DNA from 3 places in the Bifidobacterium sp. UTBIF-78 genome. Region 1 is predicted to be linked to each of the others. Evidence: riboswitches for the same ligand, from Rfam matches in the RefSeq annotation. Region 1 holds a riboswitch; each other region holds the start of a gene.
The links. Region 1 has a riboswitch for thiamine pyrophosphate ahead of BG22_RS09265 (hydroxyethylthiazole kinase). Riboswitches for the same ligand answer to the same signal wherever they lie in the genome.

Region 1 (6,030 bases):
CTGCGGCCACCATCGTGCCGGTCGCCGCCTGCCATGAGGAGGCCGTTGCGCCGTCCTGCGGCAGCCAGATCACGTCCGCAAGCGGCAACGCGCCGTCCGAACGGACGCCGAGGTTGCCGAACAGGGCGACGACCGCCCAGTAGGTGAGGCTGGAGTACTGGTCGGATTCGGGATTGGCGTTGTAGCTAAGCCGCGTCAGTTCGGCGTTGAGCGCGCGCACGTCCTCGCCCGTGTCACCAGGCGCGAGATCGCGGTAGAGCGGGCTTTCGGTGGCGAGCGTCACGATGGGCCGGCCGTCGACCTCGAGCGCGGCGGTGCCGGAATGCAGTCCTCCGGCGGAGTGATCGGCGGTCACCGTGCCGGAGGTGTTGATGAGCACCTTGCGCGGCGCGGATACCGTGGGGACCACGGTGATCTGCCGTTTCGCGTCGTACTGCTGGGTGGTGACGGGTGCGCTGGTGATCTCGCCGGCGCGGGCCAGCACCGCCGGATGCCGGTCGGGCAGCAGGAACGCGCAGGCTCCCACGCTGATCGCCGCGGTCAGGATGATCGCCAGCAGCAGCCAAGTGACAGAGACGCGCCCGCGCCGCCTGTCGCCAACGCCAAATCCGCTGCCACCACCGCCGTTTCGACTTGATTGTCTCGCCATGACAAGGTCCCCCCTTCCGGTTCACCGTCCCGCACGTCTCCACTGCCGTTTCGGGTACTGCCATGGTCCCACCGGTCTGCGCGCAAAGTCAGGCGAAGGTCAGGCATGCGCTTCCTAGAATGGGACGTACGGATTGGATTGACGGGGTGCGAATCGCCCGCAAGTCCATGAATCCGAGTCCATGGATGTACGGACTCGGATCTGGACCCGGTTCTGGACGCAGTTCCACGAATGCACACCGATGGGTCCGATCCCGACGGATGCGCGACGGATGCGCATGGTTCTCGACGAAGGCACGGGCTTTCAACGAGGATACCTTGCGGTGGTGGGCGTCGCGCACGAGGTACACGAACGATGCGTACGGTAAACAAGGGGGTTTCGATGGCATGGTTGAACGGAAGGCCGCGCATCGCAGCGGCCGTGATGCTGACGCTGGCGTTGGCCGTGGGGCTGACGGGGTGCACGCTCCCGGGAACGCCCGGCGACGGGAAGGCCGAGACGTCGAACACCGCCGGAACCGGCGATGCGTCCGCGCAGGAGGGCCCGGCGTCCACGTTGTATGAGGCGGACGAGAACGGCCGTCTGGCGAGCTCGCTGCCCGCATACATCGACGAGGTGCTCAGCGATCCGTACGTGGACGACTACGAGCGTCCCATCCTCGAGCAGGCCAAGAAGGAGGGGCGGGTCTCCACCGCCGCGTATGAGAAGGTCTGGTCGGACTACAAGACCTGCATGGTCGACCGCGGATTCAAGGAGCCGAAGCTCGAACGGTTCCCGAACGGCATGATGGACATCATGAGCCACATGCCGGGCACCGACGCGCAGGAGGAGGCATGGCAGGACGCCTACGCCGACTGCTATCTGCGATTCGATCATGTGCAGCGGCTGTACGGGCAGCAGCAGGGCAACCCGAATCTCTATGCGAATGTGGAGGAGGCGGTCGTCGACTGCATGAAACGCGAGGGCGTGGTGCCCGCAAGCTATACGGTCAAGGACTTCAATGACGGGTATACCCTGCTCCAAACGGAAGGCTTCACGGATGCAAAGGACAAGCTCGGCTACGACTTCGACGACTCGCGCGTGCGCGGCTGCAAGGCGGCGCAGGGCTGGTCGTCAAGCAGCACCGACGACCCCGTGGAGTACATCTGGTAGAGGCCGGCATATCGGCAATCGGGGCAATCAGTGCGGGAAACCGACACGGGGAATGACCGGATCGTGAGGCGGCGGAAGATGGCGGGGATACTGATCGTCGAGGACAACACAGGCATGGCCGCCTCGCTCGACGACGCGCTGCGGCATGAGGGGTACCGCACTTGGACGGCCGGGACCGGCGTCGAGGCGCTGGAGTTGCTCGCCGCGCACCGGGAGGACATCGACATCGTGCTGCTCGACCGCGATCTGCCCGTCATGTCCGGCGACACGGTGATGACGACGATCCGTTCGATGGGCATCGACGTGAGCGTGCTCATGGTCACCGCCTCCGGCAGCCTCGAGGACCGCGTGGAGGGGCTGGACCTCGGCGCGGACGACTATCTGGCCAAGCCGTTCGCTTTCCGGGAGCTGTCGGCCCGCATCCGCGCGTTGCTGCGGCACGATTCGCGCCATCGCGGGTCGCTTGGCAGCGGCGGGCCCGGCTCGGCACCCGGAACCGGACCCTCCCCGCTCATGATCGATTGCGAACGTCGGCTCGCGTACTGGCATGAGACCCCGCTGGACCTGACGGCCAAGGAATTCGCGGTGCTGCGGCGTCTGGACGAGGCGGACAGCGGATGGGTCGGTCTCGACGAGCTCATCGCCGAGGTCTGGCCGGATGGTTCGGCCAGCACGGGCGCGGCGAAAACCGTCATCTACACGCTGCGGCAGAAGATCGAACGCGCCGGCGGACGCGGGGCCATCGAATCGGCCCGCGGGAAGGGGTACCGGCTGCCATGAGCGAGCACCACGAACGTCGTACGCGACGACGCCTTCGCGTACGGTTGGCTCCCCGCACATTCCGGGGCAAGATCGCGCTGGCCATCGGTCTGTTGGTGGCGGTGTTTCTGGCAATCGCGCTGGCGTTGCAGGCCATGTTCTTCAGCCGCATCTACGACCGGTCGTCCTACCGGTTGTATCAGGTGGCCAAGGGCTCCACGCTGCCCTCGCCCGAGAACGGCGAGCTCTATGTGTCAACCACCGGCTGTTATTACACCAATTACGCGGTGGGCTGCGGGCCGATGACGCCCGGCTCGATCATGGAGATCAGCGATGCGGACATGCGCAAGCCCCTGATGCAGAGCGCCATGTGGTTCTCGCTGGCGCTGTTCGCCGCGTTCGCCGTGCTGGCCATGATCATGGCGTGGCTCATCTCGCGGCGGCTGGCCGGGCGCATCTCGTCGCTGGGCGCTCAGATGCAGCGGCTTGACCCTGCCGAACCGGGTGGGCGCGTGACGCTGGCGGGGTCCGACGAGGTGACCGATCTGGCCGGGGACGTGAACACCATGCTGGAGCGTATCGAGCGCGCGGCGGCCACGCAACGGCAGTTCATCGCGAACGCGTCGCACGAGCTGCGCACGCCGATCGCGGTGATCGAGACCAGTCTGGACGCGCCGCTGAGCCAGGGCCGCTTCCCCGATGATGTGGAGCCCGCAGTGCGGCGCGCGCTCGACGCCGATCGGAACGCCGCCGATCTGGTGGAGGGGCTGTTGGCGCTGTCGCGCGTGCAGAACATGGCGTTGCATCACGGCGACGCGGAGCCGCCGGAGACATCGCTCGGGGATGCGGCGGAACACGCGCTGGATGTCTCGTGGGATGCGATCGAGGCGCGCGGATTGAACGTGCGCACCGACATCGACCGGTCGGTGCGGGTGCGGGCGGACGAGACGATGCTCGCGCTGCTGGTCGGCAATCTCGTGCGCAATGCGGTGGTGCATAACGTGGAGTGCGGGGACATCGCCGTCACTGTGCGTGCGGCAGGCGGCGTAGTGGACGACAGTACGGTGAGTGGCGATACCGCGGACGGTAGCACGGTGAGTGGCAGCACGGTAGACGACGGTACGATGGATGGCTGCGCGGTGGACGGCTGCGCGGAGCTGTTGGTGGAGAACAGCACGGAGACGGGTGCCGATGGCGGGGCCGCCGGCGATGCGACCGTCAACGATGGGTCGGCCGGCAACAATGCCGCGCACGATTCCGGCGAATCCGGCAACCCCGACGAATCCGGTGGCTCCTCCGATGCCGGCCGGCCTTCCGATTCCAGCGATCTGGACGACTTGCTCGTTCCCTTCCACCGAGGCGCGGCCTCACGGTTGGAGAACCGGCCCGGCAATGGATTGGGCCTGTCCATCGTCAAAGAGATCGCGGATTTATACCATGCCGAGCTGCGACTCGCCAGACCCGAAGCAGGCCGATTCGCCGTTTCTGTGCGATTTTGTAACAACCATGTCCATGTTGGGGCATAACGTCGGCAACGTAATGCAGGGGAACCCGTGGGAACGCGGGTTGAGAATGGCCACGGCCTGACCCTTAGAACCTGTTGGTTAAGACCATCGTAGGGAGCAGTGATATGAGCGATGATTCGCACGCATCATGTTGCACGGACGCACACGGTGCGAATGGACACGACCATGACGAGCACGGGCATTGCGCTGATTGCCATTGCGCGAATGCGGGCAATGCCGGCAATGCGAGCAATAGCAATATAGCCACGGCGGGCGCACACGCCGATGACGACGAGCTCGCCTCGCTACGCCACGGCATCGCGCAGGCCGTACGGGATGTGAAGGCCAAGACGCCGCTGGCTCAGTCGTTCACGAACTTCGTGACCATCAATCTGGTGGCCAACGCACAGCTTGCGGCCGGTGGCACGGCTGCCATGAGCTTCCTGCCGGACGACGTGATCGACACGGCCTCCATCTCCGGCGCCGACTACATCAATGTGGGCACTTTGCTGCCCTTCTACGCGGACGCGCTGCCGCAGATCGCGCGTGCCTTCCGCAAATCCGGCCACCCGTGGGTGCTGGACCCGGTGGCGGCGGGCATCGGCCGGACGCGCACCGAGATTCTGCGCGCCTTCCGCGCCACACCGCCGACCATCGTGCGCGGCAACGCCTCCGAAATCATCGCGCTGGCCGATATGTGGGGGCTGAACCAGTCCGACGGCAACAATCCGGAGACCCGTCCCGCCGGCGTCGAGTCGGTGGATGAGGTGGACGCGGCCGTCGAACCGGCGAAGCGACTGGCCCGGTTCCTCACCGCCTCAGCCCCTGCCGGCAAGGCGGCCATGGCCGTCTCGGGCGCGGTGGATCTGGTGACCGACGGCGAGCAGGTCTACCGCTTGCCGGGCGGCAGCGCGCTGATGTCCAAGATCACCGGCGCCGGCTGCTCGTTGGGCGGCGTGACCGCCACGTATCTGGCCGTCGCCGAACCGTTGACCGCAGCCCTTGCGGCAACCCTGCTGTACAACCGCGCGGGCGAGATCGCCGAGGCCAAGGCCGACGGCCCGGGCTCGTTCCAAGTGCATCTACTGGATGCGCTGTGGAATCTCACGCCCGAACAGGTGGCGGAATCGGCGATTGCGGTGCAGTAGACCGTAGCGAGTTGAGAGGGGCGGTCTCTTCTCCGGCCTCGCTACGCGAGTCAGCTCCCTCATCAGAGGGAGCCAAGCCCACCGGTACCCGACTTGCCCATGATCCGCCGGCCAGCCCCTCAGCAGAGGGCGTCAAGACCGAGAAATCCTCACTTCCCCCGCCCACTGATACACAACAAGACTTCCTTAATAACCCAACACCAAGGAACACCAATGAACAACGAATACCCATACGCCTCCATGCGCGACTCGTTCGACCTGTCCGCGTACTTCGTGGTCGGCCCCGAGGACTGCAAGGGCCGCCCGCTCACCGATGTGGTTGATCAGGCCCTGCGCGGCGGCGCAACCTTCATCCAGTTGCGCGCCAAGAAGGCGGACGCCTCCGAACTGACCTCCATGGCCCAAGACATCGCGCAGATCATCGAGGACAACAACAAGTCCGACTCCGTGGCCTTCGTGATCGACGACCGCGCGGATGTGGTCTGGCAGGCCCGTCGCAAGGGCATCAAGGTGGACGGCGTGCATATCGGCCAGACCGACATGGAGCCGCGCGAGGCCCGCGCCCTGCTCGGCGACGAGGCGATTGTGGGTCTTTCCGCCGAGACCGAAAGCCTCGTCAAGCTCATCAACGAGCTGCCCGACGGCTGCATCGACTACATCGGCGCCGGCCCGCTGCACGTCTCCAAGACCAAGCCCGAGGCTTCGGTCGGCGGCAACGACGGTTCCGGCAAGACGCTGGACGACAAGCAGATCAACACCATCTGCGCGGCCTGCGACTTCCCGGTGGTCGTGGGCGGCGGCGTGACCGCGGCCGACA
Region 2 (6,030 bases), on a different contig from region 1:
CGCCGGACTCCTGACCGACGACGAGCTCAAGCGCATGGAGGATGCGCTCGACACCCTGCAGCGCCGGGTGGACGATGGCTCCTTCGCCCCCATCGAGGACGATGAGGACGAGGCCACCGCGCTCGAACGCGGCCTCATCGACATCGCCGGCGACGAGCTCGGCGGCAAGCTCAGGGCCGGCCGTTCCCGCAACGACCAGATCGCCTGCCTGATCCGCATGTGGCTGCGCCGTCACTCCCGCGTGATTGCCGGGCTGCTGCTCGATCTCGTCAACGCCCTCATCGAACAGGCCGAGAAGGCCGGCCACACCGTGATGCCGGGCCGCACCCACATGCAGCACGCCCAGCCCGTGCTGCTCGCCCATCAGCTCATGGCCCACGCATGGCCGCTCATCCGCGACGTGCAGCGCCTCATCGACTGGGACAAGCGCATCAACGCCTCCCCGTATGGCTCCGGCGCGCTCGCCGGCAACACGTTGGGCCTCGACCCGGAGGCCGTGGCCCGCGAGCTCGGCTTCTCCCGTGTGACCGACAACTCCATCGACGGCACCGCCTCCCGTGATTTGGTGGCCGAATTCGCGTTCATCGCCGCCATGACCGGTGTGGATATCTCCCGTCTCTCGGAGGAGATCATCATCTGGAACACGCAGGAGTTCGCCTTCGTCAAGCTGGACGACGCTTACTCCACCGGCTCCTCGATCATGCCGCAGAAGAAGAACCCGGACATCGCCGAGCTGGCACGTGGCAAGTCCGGCCGTCTCATCGGCGACCTGACCGGCCTTATGACCACGCTCAAGGGCCTGCCCACCGCCTACGCCCGCGACCTGCAGGAGGACAAGGAGGCGGTGTTCGATCAGGTCGACACGCTCGAGGTGCTGCTGCCCGCCTTCACCGGCATGGTCCGTACCATGCGTTTCGATGCTGACCGTCTTGAGGCCGAGGCTCCGACCGGATTCGCGCTCGCCACCGATATCGCCGAATGGCTGGTCAAGAACGGGGTGCCGTTCCGCCACGCCCACGAGCTGTCCGGCGCGTGCGTCAAGCTCGCCGAAGGCCGCGGTCAGGAGCTGTGGGACCTGACGGACGAGGACTTCGTCGAGACGTTCTCCGCGTTCCTGCCCGCCGACAAGGCCCCGGGTGTGCGCGAGGTGCTGTCGAGCCACGGTTCGGTCAACTCTCGCAACGGCAAGGGCGGCACCGCCTACGGCCGTGTGCGCGAGCAGATCGTCGATGCCAAGGCCGAGGCGGAGGAGCTCAAGGTCTTCGCGGACTCGTCCTCGGATGGTTCCGCCTACAAGGCGCCCGGCACGTTCTAAGGTTCGCCGAGGCTCGCAAAGATTCGTAATACCCGCAGGCTCACCAAGGCCTCAGGTTCCTGGAGTTCCGGACTTTCCCCGCGCTTCCGGACTTGCCCGGGCCTTTTCGCGCACTTGCGGTCTCCCGAACGAACTTCCAATCCAGTCGGCTCCCTCTCCGTGAGGGGGCCGTTTTTCGTGTCGCACAGCCGGTTGTCATCGTGGACATCTACACTAGAGCGCAGTACGAACGGGAGCCGTAAGGCTGAGAGGAAGCGTGAAGCTTCGACCGGGGAACTTGACGCGGGTCATGCCGCCGTAAGGAATCGTCGTTTGGATTTGTCAGGGGATGCAGTCGAAGCTTCCAAGGACTCGCAGCGTTGCGACAGACCGCTCGTGGAGCACTATAACCAAGCTGTAGGGCTGATAGGCGCGGGTCTAGTCATCGCGGGATTCGTGAAGACGAAGGCGAGAGACGGACGCAGTGCATATCGGGCATACGGTCGCATGACTGGGTTCATGAATGGGCGCACCACTTAGGGTACGGTTCGTTTCGTGCGCCCTTTTTTAGTATTCGGAGGGATTATGCAGGTCAACGGCGAGCAGGTCACGCTTGACGCACCGGTCAGCGTGGCCGACTACCTCGAAGCGCACGGATTCCGTGCCGAACGGGTGGCCATCGAACTCAACGGCGAGATCATCCCGCGTGAGCGGCGTGCGGACGTCATGCTGGACGACCAGTGCGTCATGGAAATCGTTCAATTCGTCCAAGGTGGATGAATCCGGAACGGATGTAAGGAAAGGAAACCAATCATGAGCAACATCAATCCGGTCACTGAGGAATCCGTCGAGGCCACGCCGTTGCCGCCGCAGCCGAAGGTCGTCAATCCGGTGGGCACGGCCGCTCCCATGCTGCCGGTCGAGGATAAGCCGCTGAACCTCGGCGGCCATGAGTTCCAGTCGCGTTTCATTCTGGGTTCCGGCCGCTATGACCTGAACCTCATCAAGGCCACCGTCGAACACGCCGGCACGCAGATCGTCACCATGGCGCTGCGCCGTGCGCAGACCACCGAGAACAGCGTGCTCGATTACATTCCCGAAGGCATCACGCTGCTGCCGAACACCTCCGGCGCGCGCAACGCCGAAGAGGCCGTGCGCATCGCCCGTCTCGCACGCGAGGTGTGCCACACCGATTTCGTCAAGGTGGAGATCGAGCACGAGACCAAGTATCTGCTGCCGGACAACGCCGAAACCATCCGCGCCACCGAAATGCTGGCCAAGGAAGGATTCGTGGTCATGCCGTACATGTTCCCGGACCCTATCGCCGCACGTCAGCTCGAGGAGGCCGGCGCGGCAGCGGTCATGCCGCTCGGCTCGCTCATCGGCTCCAACATGGGCCTGCGCATGCGTGACTTCATCGAGATCATCATCGCCAACGCGCATGTGCCGGTGATCATCGACGCCGGCATCGGCCGACCGAGCCAGGCTTGCGATGCGATGGAGATGGGCGCGGACGCCGTCATGGCATACACCGCCGTGGCCTCCGCGGGCAACATCCCGCTGATGGCCGAGGCGTTCAAGAACGCCATCAACGCCGGCCGTGCAGCCTACCTGTCCGGTCTCGGCAAGGTGACCGAAGGCCAGGCCGTGCCGTCCAGCCCGACCACTGGATATCTGCACTGAAATTTGTATTGATATTTGGGATTGCTCCCTGCGGGTTGGCGATGGTTCCCCTCAGTCCGTCCGGCTCTCCTCAGTCCGCTTCGCGGCCAGCTCCCCTCAGGGAGGGGAGCCGAGTGGGGGGAATGACGTCGCGATTATCTCACGTAAGGGGAGGCGAGTGGGGGCTGGCGTTGCGGTTCTCTCGCTTGAGGGGAACGGGGGCTCGTCGCTTCGGCTTCCTTGCTTGGGGAGCCGGGATTTGGAGACAACATGGCATTATCGGATGAACAGCTTGAACGGTACTCCCGTCACCTCATCCTGAAGGGTGTGGGCGTAAAAGGGCAGAAGCGGCTGCTTGCCGCCAGCGTGCTCATCATCGGAGCGGGCGGACTCGGCTCGCCAGCAGCCCTGTATTTGGCGGCAGCGGGCGTGGGACGCATCGGACTCGTGGACGGCGATGTGGTCGATCTGAGTAACCTCCAGCGTCAGATCATCCACACCAACGCCGCGGTCGGCACCCCCAAGGTGGAATCAGCCGCGGCGGCCATCCGCGCGCTCAACCCGGACGTGACAGTCGAGACCCACCATGAACTGGTGGACGCCCGCAACATCGCCGCGCTGATCGAACCGTATGACCTGGTGATCGATGCCACCGACAACTTCGCGGCCAAATTCCTCATCAACGACGCCTGCGTGCTGGCCGGCAAGCCGTTCATCCACGCCGGCGTGGTCGGATTCGCCGGTCAGGTGATGGACGTGGTGCCCGGCGAGGGACCGTGCTACCGGTGCATCTTCCGTGATATGCCAGCGGCGGGCGAGATCCCGACCTGCAAGGAGGCCGGCGTGCTTGGCGCGGTGGTCGGCGTGATCGGCAGCCTTGAGGCCACCGAAGCCGCCAAACTCATCGTCGGCGTGGGGGAGCCGCTGGTGGGCCGCATGCTCACCGTCGACGCGTTGACAATGAACATCCGCCGTGTGCCGCTGCCCACGCATGTGCCGGACTGCCCGGTATGCGGTGATCACCCGACCATCACCACACTCGAGCCGGCCAACTACGTCCAGCCGGTCTGCGCCATCTGAACCGCGCCATCTGAACCATCGAACAGGACGACCGCGTAGGCTCGTCCGCACGGCCATCGGGAACGGCCATTTTTGGAAGGGGAAAACCATGACCATCACCTTGAAGCACGATCATGATGCCGACGACTACCGGCACATCGACGCGAATGAATTCGCACATCTTGACACATCCTCGGTCACGTTCTTGGATTTGCGCGCGCCGGATGAAGTGCTGGTGCACCCGATCGCCGGAGCGATCAACATCCCGTTCGAGAACATCGGACACATCGGCGATGCGCTGAGCGACATTCCGAAATCCAAGCCGGTGGTCGTCTTCTGCCGGGTGGGCGACTGGAGCACGCAGGTGTGCGAGATTCTGGCCGATCGCGGATACGATGCCGTCAATCTCGATGGCGGGTATGAGGCGTTGCGGGAAGCCGCCGCCGGGGAGTCCGGGGATGCTCGGGCCGAGAGCAATCCGTCCGAGAAGGGGCAGTCCGGCTCCGGCTCGTCGTCGCATGCGGCCGCTTCCGGTTCCGCGCCGGTCATGCCGCCCGTCGCACCGGTCACGTTGACCGCGCCCGTCTCATCCAAGGCCAAAACAGGCGACGGCACCGCATCGAGCGGAACCGCAACGCCGCAGCTGCTGCATGTGGATGCCAAGGGACTCAAATGCCCCGGACCGATTGTGGCCGTGGCCGATGCCCTGCGCGACCAGCCGGTCGGCACCCGCCTGAAGGCCGAGGCCACCGAGGACGCCTTCTGCTCGGACATCGCCGTATGGGCCGAACGCACCGGCAACCGTCTCATCGATCTTCGCCGGGACGACGAGGGCATCATCCACGTCGAGCTTGAGAAAACAGCCGCACAGCCTGCGGGGCGGTCTCTCGGCGCGAACCCGAGCGCGGCTGCGGTGCCGACTCCCGCTGACGCCGGCGGCGATGTGCTCCATGACAAGACCTTCGTGGTGTTCAGCGGCGATTTGGACAAGACCATCGCCGTGTTCATCATGGCCAACGGCGCCGCGGCGATGGGACGCAAGGTCACCATCTTCTTCACGTTCTGGGGGCTCAACATCCTGCGCCGCCCCAAGCGCGTACGCACGAACAAGAACCTCATCGAGCGCATGTTCGGCTTCATGATGCCGCGCGGCACCCGCAAACTCGGTCTGAGCCGCATGAACATGGGCGGCCTCGGTGCCGCGATGATCCGTTGGATCATGAAGTCCAAGAACGTGGCATCCCTTGAGGAGCTCATGCGCCAGGCCAAGGAGCATGGCGTGCGGCTGGTGGCCTGCCAGATGTCCATGGACATCATGGGCATCCGCAAGGAGGAGCTGATCGACGGCGTGGAACTTGGCGGTGTCAGCACGTTCCTCGGCTCCGGCGAGACCAGCGATATGAGCCTGTTCGTGTGAGCCCATCCGCGTGAGCCGCCCTGTTGCGGCGCCCGCCGACGTCTTCGCTCATCTCATCCCGGAGTATGAGGGCGGGCGGGCAAGGTTCTGCCATACAATCGGTCACGAAACGCCGGCGCCCGACCGTACATCGCCATGGACCCCGGCCCGCCGCGACGGCCCTGCACGGCCATCGCGCAAGATCCTTGATTCCGATGGGGAGGACGCAAACCGTGGGACATCTGCTCACCCGTACGCAGATTCAACGACTGGTCGCCAGACACGGCCGTGAAGTCATCGAGCACAGTCATATGGAAATCGAACGATGCTGCTACCAGCACGGCAACGTGACCACCTTCGCCCATTCCGTGCGTGTGGCGTGTCTGGCCGTCTGGATGGCCGATCGCGCGCACCTGTGGCATCGCGTGGACCTGCGCTCGCTCATCCGGGCGGCCCTGCTCCACGACTATTTCCTGTATGACTGGCACGACTGGGACAACGGCGAGCATCGCTGGCACGGCTTCACCCACGGTCACGCCGCCCTTGTCAATGCGCTTAGGGACTTCACGCTCAACGACATCGAGCGCGACAGCATCGAGAAGCACATGTTCCCGATGAC
Region 3 (6,030 bases), on a different contig from region 1:
TGTCCCGGCTGACGTATGATTGGCCGAAACACTCATGCCATTCGGCAAGATGAAAATCGATGCTCGCCAGCACCGCGGCATCCTGCAGAGAATCAGAATCGCATGTTCTCCGCGCTATTTGCAATGCCTTGCGGTACAGCTCAATGGAATAGAAATGTCCAGCAAGTTTGTCGATATGGCTGCTCCGGTCCTTGCGCTGACTGATGACAGAAATCCGTAGGAGCTGAATCCCGAAGCCGGCTCTACCTACATGACACGTTACGAGCTGATTCACGAAGATGAGCTACCTAACGATGCATACCGCTCACTCCTCCATTTCGTCATTCGTGCCGCCGATAATAGCAATCGACAATACAATAATGAGCTCCATACTTGGCATCCAGCTGCCTTCGTGGTTGTCTGGCAAGGCGCCAAATAACGCGTCTGATACGCAGCCCCCGCTGAAGCAGCTTGTGCTCGAATCCAACGACTGGCCTGGCAGCAAGTCAGTCATCATCAGACTCTTCAGACCAAGACGTATGTAGAAAGGAAACGACAATGCGGTTGCAGATGACCAGCAATATCGATGTTGCGCCGGACGACGACCGGCTGTTCGTGATGTTCCACGGATACGGGAACGACGAAAGCGAAATGGTCCGCATCATCGACGCGGTGTATGCATGCGAAGACGGCCTTGGGCCCGACGCCACGCCGCATGCAGTTCAATCATCCGCGGCGTCTCCCGCATCCGCAGTGTTTCCCGGCACTGCACCGGTTAGTGCCGCTCCCCTCGGCGCCACACCCAGCTATCTGTCGTTCCGAGGCACTTACGGCCGGCTGTACATGGGCGGCCATTACTGGTATCCGGATGGATGCGACGTCGAGGAGCGTCAACGTGAATGCGCGTCGGTCGGCGAGGCGGTAACGCAACTGCTTGCGGCACCGACGTTTGCAAGCCGACTCAAAGTGCTGGTTGGGTTTTCGCAGGGCGGCTATCTGTCCTACCGACTGGTCAAAGCATATCCGGACCTGTTCGATGCGGCGATACTGCTGAGCCCCTCATTCAAGGGTGAGGAGGATGCGACGCTCGAGTCACCGACGCGGTTCTTCCTGGCGTACGGCACCGAGGACCACACGATTCCCTTGGACGATCAGCACAATGCGCGTGCCGTGCTGGAAGACGCCGGCCACCTCACCTATCGGACGTACCCCGGCATGGGGCACGCCATCTGCGATCAGGAAATCGCCGACATCAGCGTTTTTCTGCGTGGACTGTAGTCACGCAGCGATCCGGCAGCAGGATTCGACTGCTGTTGGCGCCTATCTCGCTTGCAAGGGGTACATTCCGGGTTCTCCGGATAGCTATCTGCGTTGCAAGGGGTACCTGACGATGGATATTCCGAGTACGGACGGCGATATCGCAACGTTTGTACTCGGCATTTCGCCGATAAGGTACCCCTTGCAACGCAGATAGCTGTCCGCACACGCCCATATGTACCCCTTGCAAGCCAGATACCATGCTTGCAAAGTGTTCAACCACCGGCGGTCCCTGCATTCGTGCTTGCACGAACCGCGTTTCAGGCCACCCAAATGACTATCTGCGTTACAAGAGGCTGTTCAACGGGGATTCTGAGTACAGACACCGATATATCGGCATCCATACTCGGAGCTTGCCCTGTTGGGGAGCCCCTCGTAACGCAACTAGTGGTCCGTCTCTATAAATAATTGAGGGCTTCAGCTTTTTTCTCCCCAGTCATCTTCGCTGACGGCCCTCTCATCAGAGAGGGCCGATACCACTCCAACAATTGAGAGACAAACCATTAGCGTCCAGGGAACGGCGGCGTCCCCCGCTTGGCAGCGCTCACGCGCGTGCCGCGTCCCATTCGGGCTTCCACGAGTACTGCATGTCGTAGGCGCTGGCCCAGAACATATACTCGTTTTCGACACCGACGACGAAGATCTCGGTGAGTTCGGCCTTGCTCTCCTCGCTCAGCCCCTCCACGAGCGTCTCGATGTGCTTGAGCAGCCACGCCGCCGAGCTCCAGAACTCGTCGGTCTTGTACGTGTCGACCCAGCTCTTGTATGGGTTCGACTCCAGCGAATCGCCGAATTCGCGGGCGAGACGCTGCCCGTAATCGGCGTACACCCAAGCGCAGGGCAGCACGGCCACGAGAACGTCAACCAGCGGATTGCCGTAGGCGATGGACAGGATGTTCGACGTGTAGGCGCGTGCGAACGCCGACTGACGCACCGAGTTCATCTCCGCCTCGGTCACGCCGAAGCTCGCCATGTACTTGCGGTGCATGGCGGATTCCACGTTGAAGATGGCGTTCTGCACATCAACCATGAAGCGCATGATCTCGGGGTCGTGCGTCTTGGTGAGCGCGAGGGCGTGGACCTTGGCGTAGTCGTCGAGGTAGCGGTAGTCCTGCAGCAGGTAGAAGGCGAACTTCTCACGGTCGAGCGTGCCGGCGCCAAGTTCGCGCAGGAACGGCTGGCGGTATCCCTCCTCCCAGACGTGGTCGGCGGCCTTGCGCAGGCGCTGCGCGAACGGCGGCAGATGGTCGAGCGTGATGGGTCCGAATGCGGCGGCGTCGAACGACGATGACGTGACGGTGTCGGCGGTCATATGCGATTGCTCCCTTCGATGGTGTTGGCCAACAGGTTCCAAGGGTCAGGCCCGCGCCTTTCTCAACCTCGAGCCGGCCGAGCGGATATCCAAGCGTCCAGATCATCAGACGGGATTCGCGCGGCCGGCTCAGGTTCCCCTGCAACGTCGCTCATTATAACGGCAGACCGGGCGCAGCGCCATGGCGGCTAAAACCGCAGCAGATGCGATCGACGATTCGGCCGGCGTATAACGCCTCCCCACGGAACCGCCTACTCTGGAATCAGAGGTTGATGAGGAATCCGTGGAAGCAAGCAACAACAGATGCGAGCCGCAGGACGGTCTCAGCCATCGAGAAGGAGCATACGATGCGATATTTCACCACCGACACGCATTTCGGGCATCCGCTGGTCACCGTGCTACGTGGATTCACCACGTTCGATCCGAGTCGTTCGACCTACGAGGAGATTCTGCACACCTACGGCCGCAAGGCCGCCGAGGACTGGGCCAAGAAGACCGCGCTCGATTCGGGGCTCACCTTCCGCGAGGCGGCCGACACCGACGCCCACGACCGGGCGGTCATCGATGCCATCAACGCACAGGTCCGGCCCGATGACGAACTCTGGATTCTCGGCGACATCGGATTCCGCACGTCGCTCAATCATTTCAAGGATTGCCTGCGGGCGCTTAACTGCAGGCACCTGCATGGCGTGATCGGCAATCACGACGATTGGTGGCTCGAGGATAAGCCTGCGCGCAACCTGTTCGAAACCCTGGAGCCCAACGACGCCGTCGATATCGACGGGCTTGGCACGGTCAACCTGTCGCATTTCCCCTATCGTGAGGATCTGGCATACAGCTGGCCCGACGATGTGGCGAAATTCAGCGCGAAGGCGCTGCCGTTCGACGGCCGGATGCTGCTGTACGGGCACACCCACCAGCTCTCCCCCGACGGCGCCCGCCCCGAGGCGTTGAACGTGGGGCTTGATGCTTGGTCGCTGCAGCCGGTGAGCGAGTCGCAGGTCATCGCGTGGTTCCGCGAACACGCCACGGCGAGAGACATGGGCAGGGCCAACGCCGCGGGGACTCCGTCGCTCGACATGCCTACGTTCTGAGCGCAACAGGACTGATCGCAATCGTCGCAATAGCCTAATCAGCTTCCGGCGCAGCACGGTTACGACGAGTACAGTTGTCAACGGCGGGGCATCCGCCTCGGCACACTGGCCAAGCACTGGCCCAGATATGCATGCAAACAGCACAAGACAGCAAAGGAGCGATGATGACGCTGATGGAACCGCCGGCAATCCCCACGCGCAAGGCACATGACGGGCTGGAATTGCCCGCCATCGGATTCGGCACATACAAAGTGAACGGCTTCGCGGGCGCGGAGGCCATCAAGTCGGCACTGGAGGTGGGCTACCGGCTCATCGATTCCGCGTTCAACTACGAGAACGAGGGCATGGTCGGCAAGGCGATCCGCGAGTCCGAAGTGCCGCGCGAGGAGATCATCGTGGCCTCGAAGCTGCCCGGCCGTCATCACCAGTACGATCAGGCGCGCGCGACCATCGAGGAGTCGGTGGCCCGCATGGGACTCGACTACATCGATCTGTACCTCATCCATTGGCCCAACCCCTCGCAGGGTCAGTTCGTGGAGGCGTGGCAGGCGCTAGTCGATGCGCAGCAGCAGGGCATCGTCAAGCATATCGGCGTGAGCAACTTCCTGCCCGGCCACATCGACCTGCTCATCCGTGCCACCGGTGTGACGCCGGCCGTCAATCAGGTGGAGCTGCATCCGTTCTTCCAGCAGAACGAGCAGCGCGCCTATGACGAGGCCCACGGCATCATCACCGAGGCGTGGAGCCCGCTCGGACGCGCCAACCAGATGCTCAAGGACCCGACCATCGTGCGCATCGCCGAGAAGCACGGCGTCTCCCCCGTGGCCGCCATCCTGCGCTGGCATCTGCAACTGGGCGACGTGGCGATTCCGAAGTCCATGCACCGCGAACGCCAGCGCGCCAACCTCGACCTGACCGGTTTCGCGCTCGACGAGCAGGACATGCAGGACATCGCCGCCATGGACAACCCGGAGGGCTACACCTTCGGTCAGAACCCCCACTGGCACGAAGAGGACTGAGGCGGCGGCTCGGTGTGGTCGGCATGGCGTAATCGATACGGTGCGATCGACATGGTACGGTCGGCTCGACACAATGTCGTACTCGGACACCAAGCCCGTCACTGACCGCCGGCGCCCGACGGATATGGGGCAGATCGTCATGACTTAGGTACTTCTGTCGTTTCTTAGGCAGGTCACGGAGGAAAACACGTATGCAAAGGCTGAAATACGTGTTCAACGCCGAGAGGCACGTACCCAAGAAACGACAGAAGTACCTAAGAAACAAGCCACATCACATGTCGGAGCCGTCAAGCCCCCTGCCGGCTGATGCCGCCCTTGTGTCCTGTGGCCTTGAATGGCTTGGTGCGAACGGAAACGGCGCCTGACAACGACGTCTTGCCTCTCGTGCGCCGCTCGTCATGTTGAGCGGGCTGAGTGGATTGATTGGGCTGCCGGCCGCGTGCGCCGGGCTTGGCGTTGATGCCTTTGGCCTGCAGCGCCTTCACCCAACGTTCATCCATATAGTTCACATCATCCTCCATCGCTCACCCCACCAGCCACTTGAATTTGGCCACCGAATACAGTGGAACGAACGGAATGAGAATCGGCGTACGGTTCGCATAGTCACGGTATTCGGGATTGTCGCCATAATTCTTAGTCTGGCGGATTTCGAGCCGACGAGCCCCACCGAACATAATCCAGACAATGCATGCCCAGCCGGCGACGGCCGCCAGCCACTGCCAGATACCGTGCATCGCGGTCCAGCCGGATACGAACACGCCGGTCCATGTCAGGACTTCGCCCAGATAGTTCGGGCAACGCACGAGACGGAATACGCCCACGTCGCAGAATCGTTTCGGATGCTGCTGCTTGAATCGGTTTTTGGTGGCGTCGGCCACGGATTCCAAGACGATGCCGACGGCCATGATCACCGCGCCGACGACGGCCACCGCATCCGTCGTCGCATTATTGGACAAGCGGAACAGCACCGGAGAGGTCTCGCAGGCATATAGCAGCGCGCAGGCAAGCCAGACCAGGATCTTCACGAGGAACGGCGTGCTCGAACCGTCCTTGATTTCGTTCTTCATGGTGGCCTGATATGAGGCGCTGCGGTGCTCACGTATCAGCAGGTATCCACCCAACCGACATCCGTAGATGACGAGGAGTACAGCCATAATCGCCGTCACCGGCGTGAGCTGTGCCGCGAACATCACCAGTAACGCCACGCCTATGCCTGCGATTGAAAACCCGTATCCAAGCGAAATGAACCAGACGAATTTCCTGAACCCGATGGCGCTGATTACCAGCGCCACGATGAACATCACCAGAA

Region 2: it holds a riboswitch for thiamine pyrophosphate, as region 1 does, so the genes downstream of both, thiS (sulfur carrier protein ThiS) here and BG22_RS09265 (hydroxyethylthiazole kinase) in region 1, are expected to answer to the same signal.
Region 3: it holds a riboswitch for thiamine pyrophosphate, as region 1 does, so the genes downstream of both, tenA (thiaminase II) here and BG22_RS09265 (hydroxyethylthiazole kinase) in region 1, are expected to answer to the same signal.

The regions. Positions count from the first base shown of each region.
Region 1 is NZ_JFAO01000046.1:6,120-12,149, reverse strand. Features, by position in the region: gene BG22_RS09285 (hypothetical protein) at 1-649, opposite strand, end outside; gene BG22_RS09280 (hypothetical protein) at 1,031-1,801, shown strand; gene BG22_RS09275 (response regulator transcription factor) at 1,880-2,581, shown strand; gene BG22_RS09270 (HAMP domain-containing sensor histidine kinase) at 2,578-4,086, shown strand; TPP riboswitch at 4,094-4,199, shown strand; gene BG22_RS09265 (hydroxyethylthiazole kinase) at 4,191-5,213, shown strand; gene thiC (phosphomethylpyrimidine synthase ThiC) at 5,427-6,030, shown strand, end outside.
Region 2 is NZ_JFAO01000019.1:21,913-27,942, reverse strand. Features, by position in the region: gene argH (argininosuccinate lyase) at 1-1,315, shown strand, start outside; TPP riboswitch at 1,535-1,637, shown strand; gene thiS (sulfur carrier protein ThiS) at 1,880-2,074, shown strand; gene BG22_RS05125 (thiazole synthase) at 2,108-2,977, shown strand; gene thiF (thiazole biosynthesis adenylyltransferase ThiF) at 3,227-4,036, shown strand; gene BG22_RS05115 (DsrE/DsrF/DrsH-like family protein) at 4,125-5,432, shown strand; gene BG22_RS05110 (HD domain-containing protein) at 5,645-6,030, shown strand, end outside.
Region 3 is NZ_JFAO01000003.1:98,596-104,625, reverse strand. Features, by position in the region: gene BG22_RS00955 (hypothetical protein) at 35-220, shown strand; gene BG22_RS00950 (hypothetical protein) at 305-496, opposite strand; gene BG22_RS00945 (dienelactone hydrolase family protein) at 538-1,257, shown strand; gene tenA (thiaminase II) at 1,841-2,608, opposite strand; TPP riboswitch at 2,602-2,759, opposite strand; gene BG22_RS00935 (metallophosphoesterase family protein) at 2,956-3,702, shown strand; gene BG22_RS00930 (aldo/keto reductase) at 3,873-4,721, shown strand; gene BG22_RS00925 (hypothetical protein) at 5,009-5,242, opposite strand; gene BG22_RS00920 (DUF1295 domain-containing protein) at 5,246-6,030, opposite strand, start outside.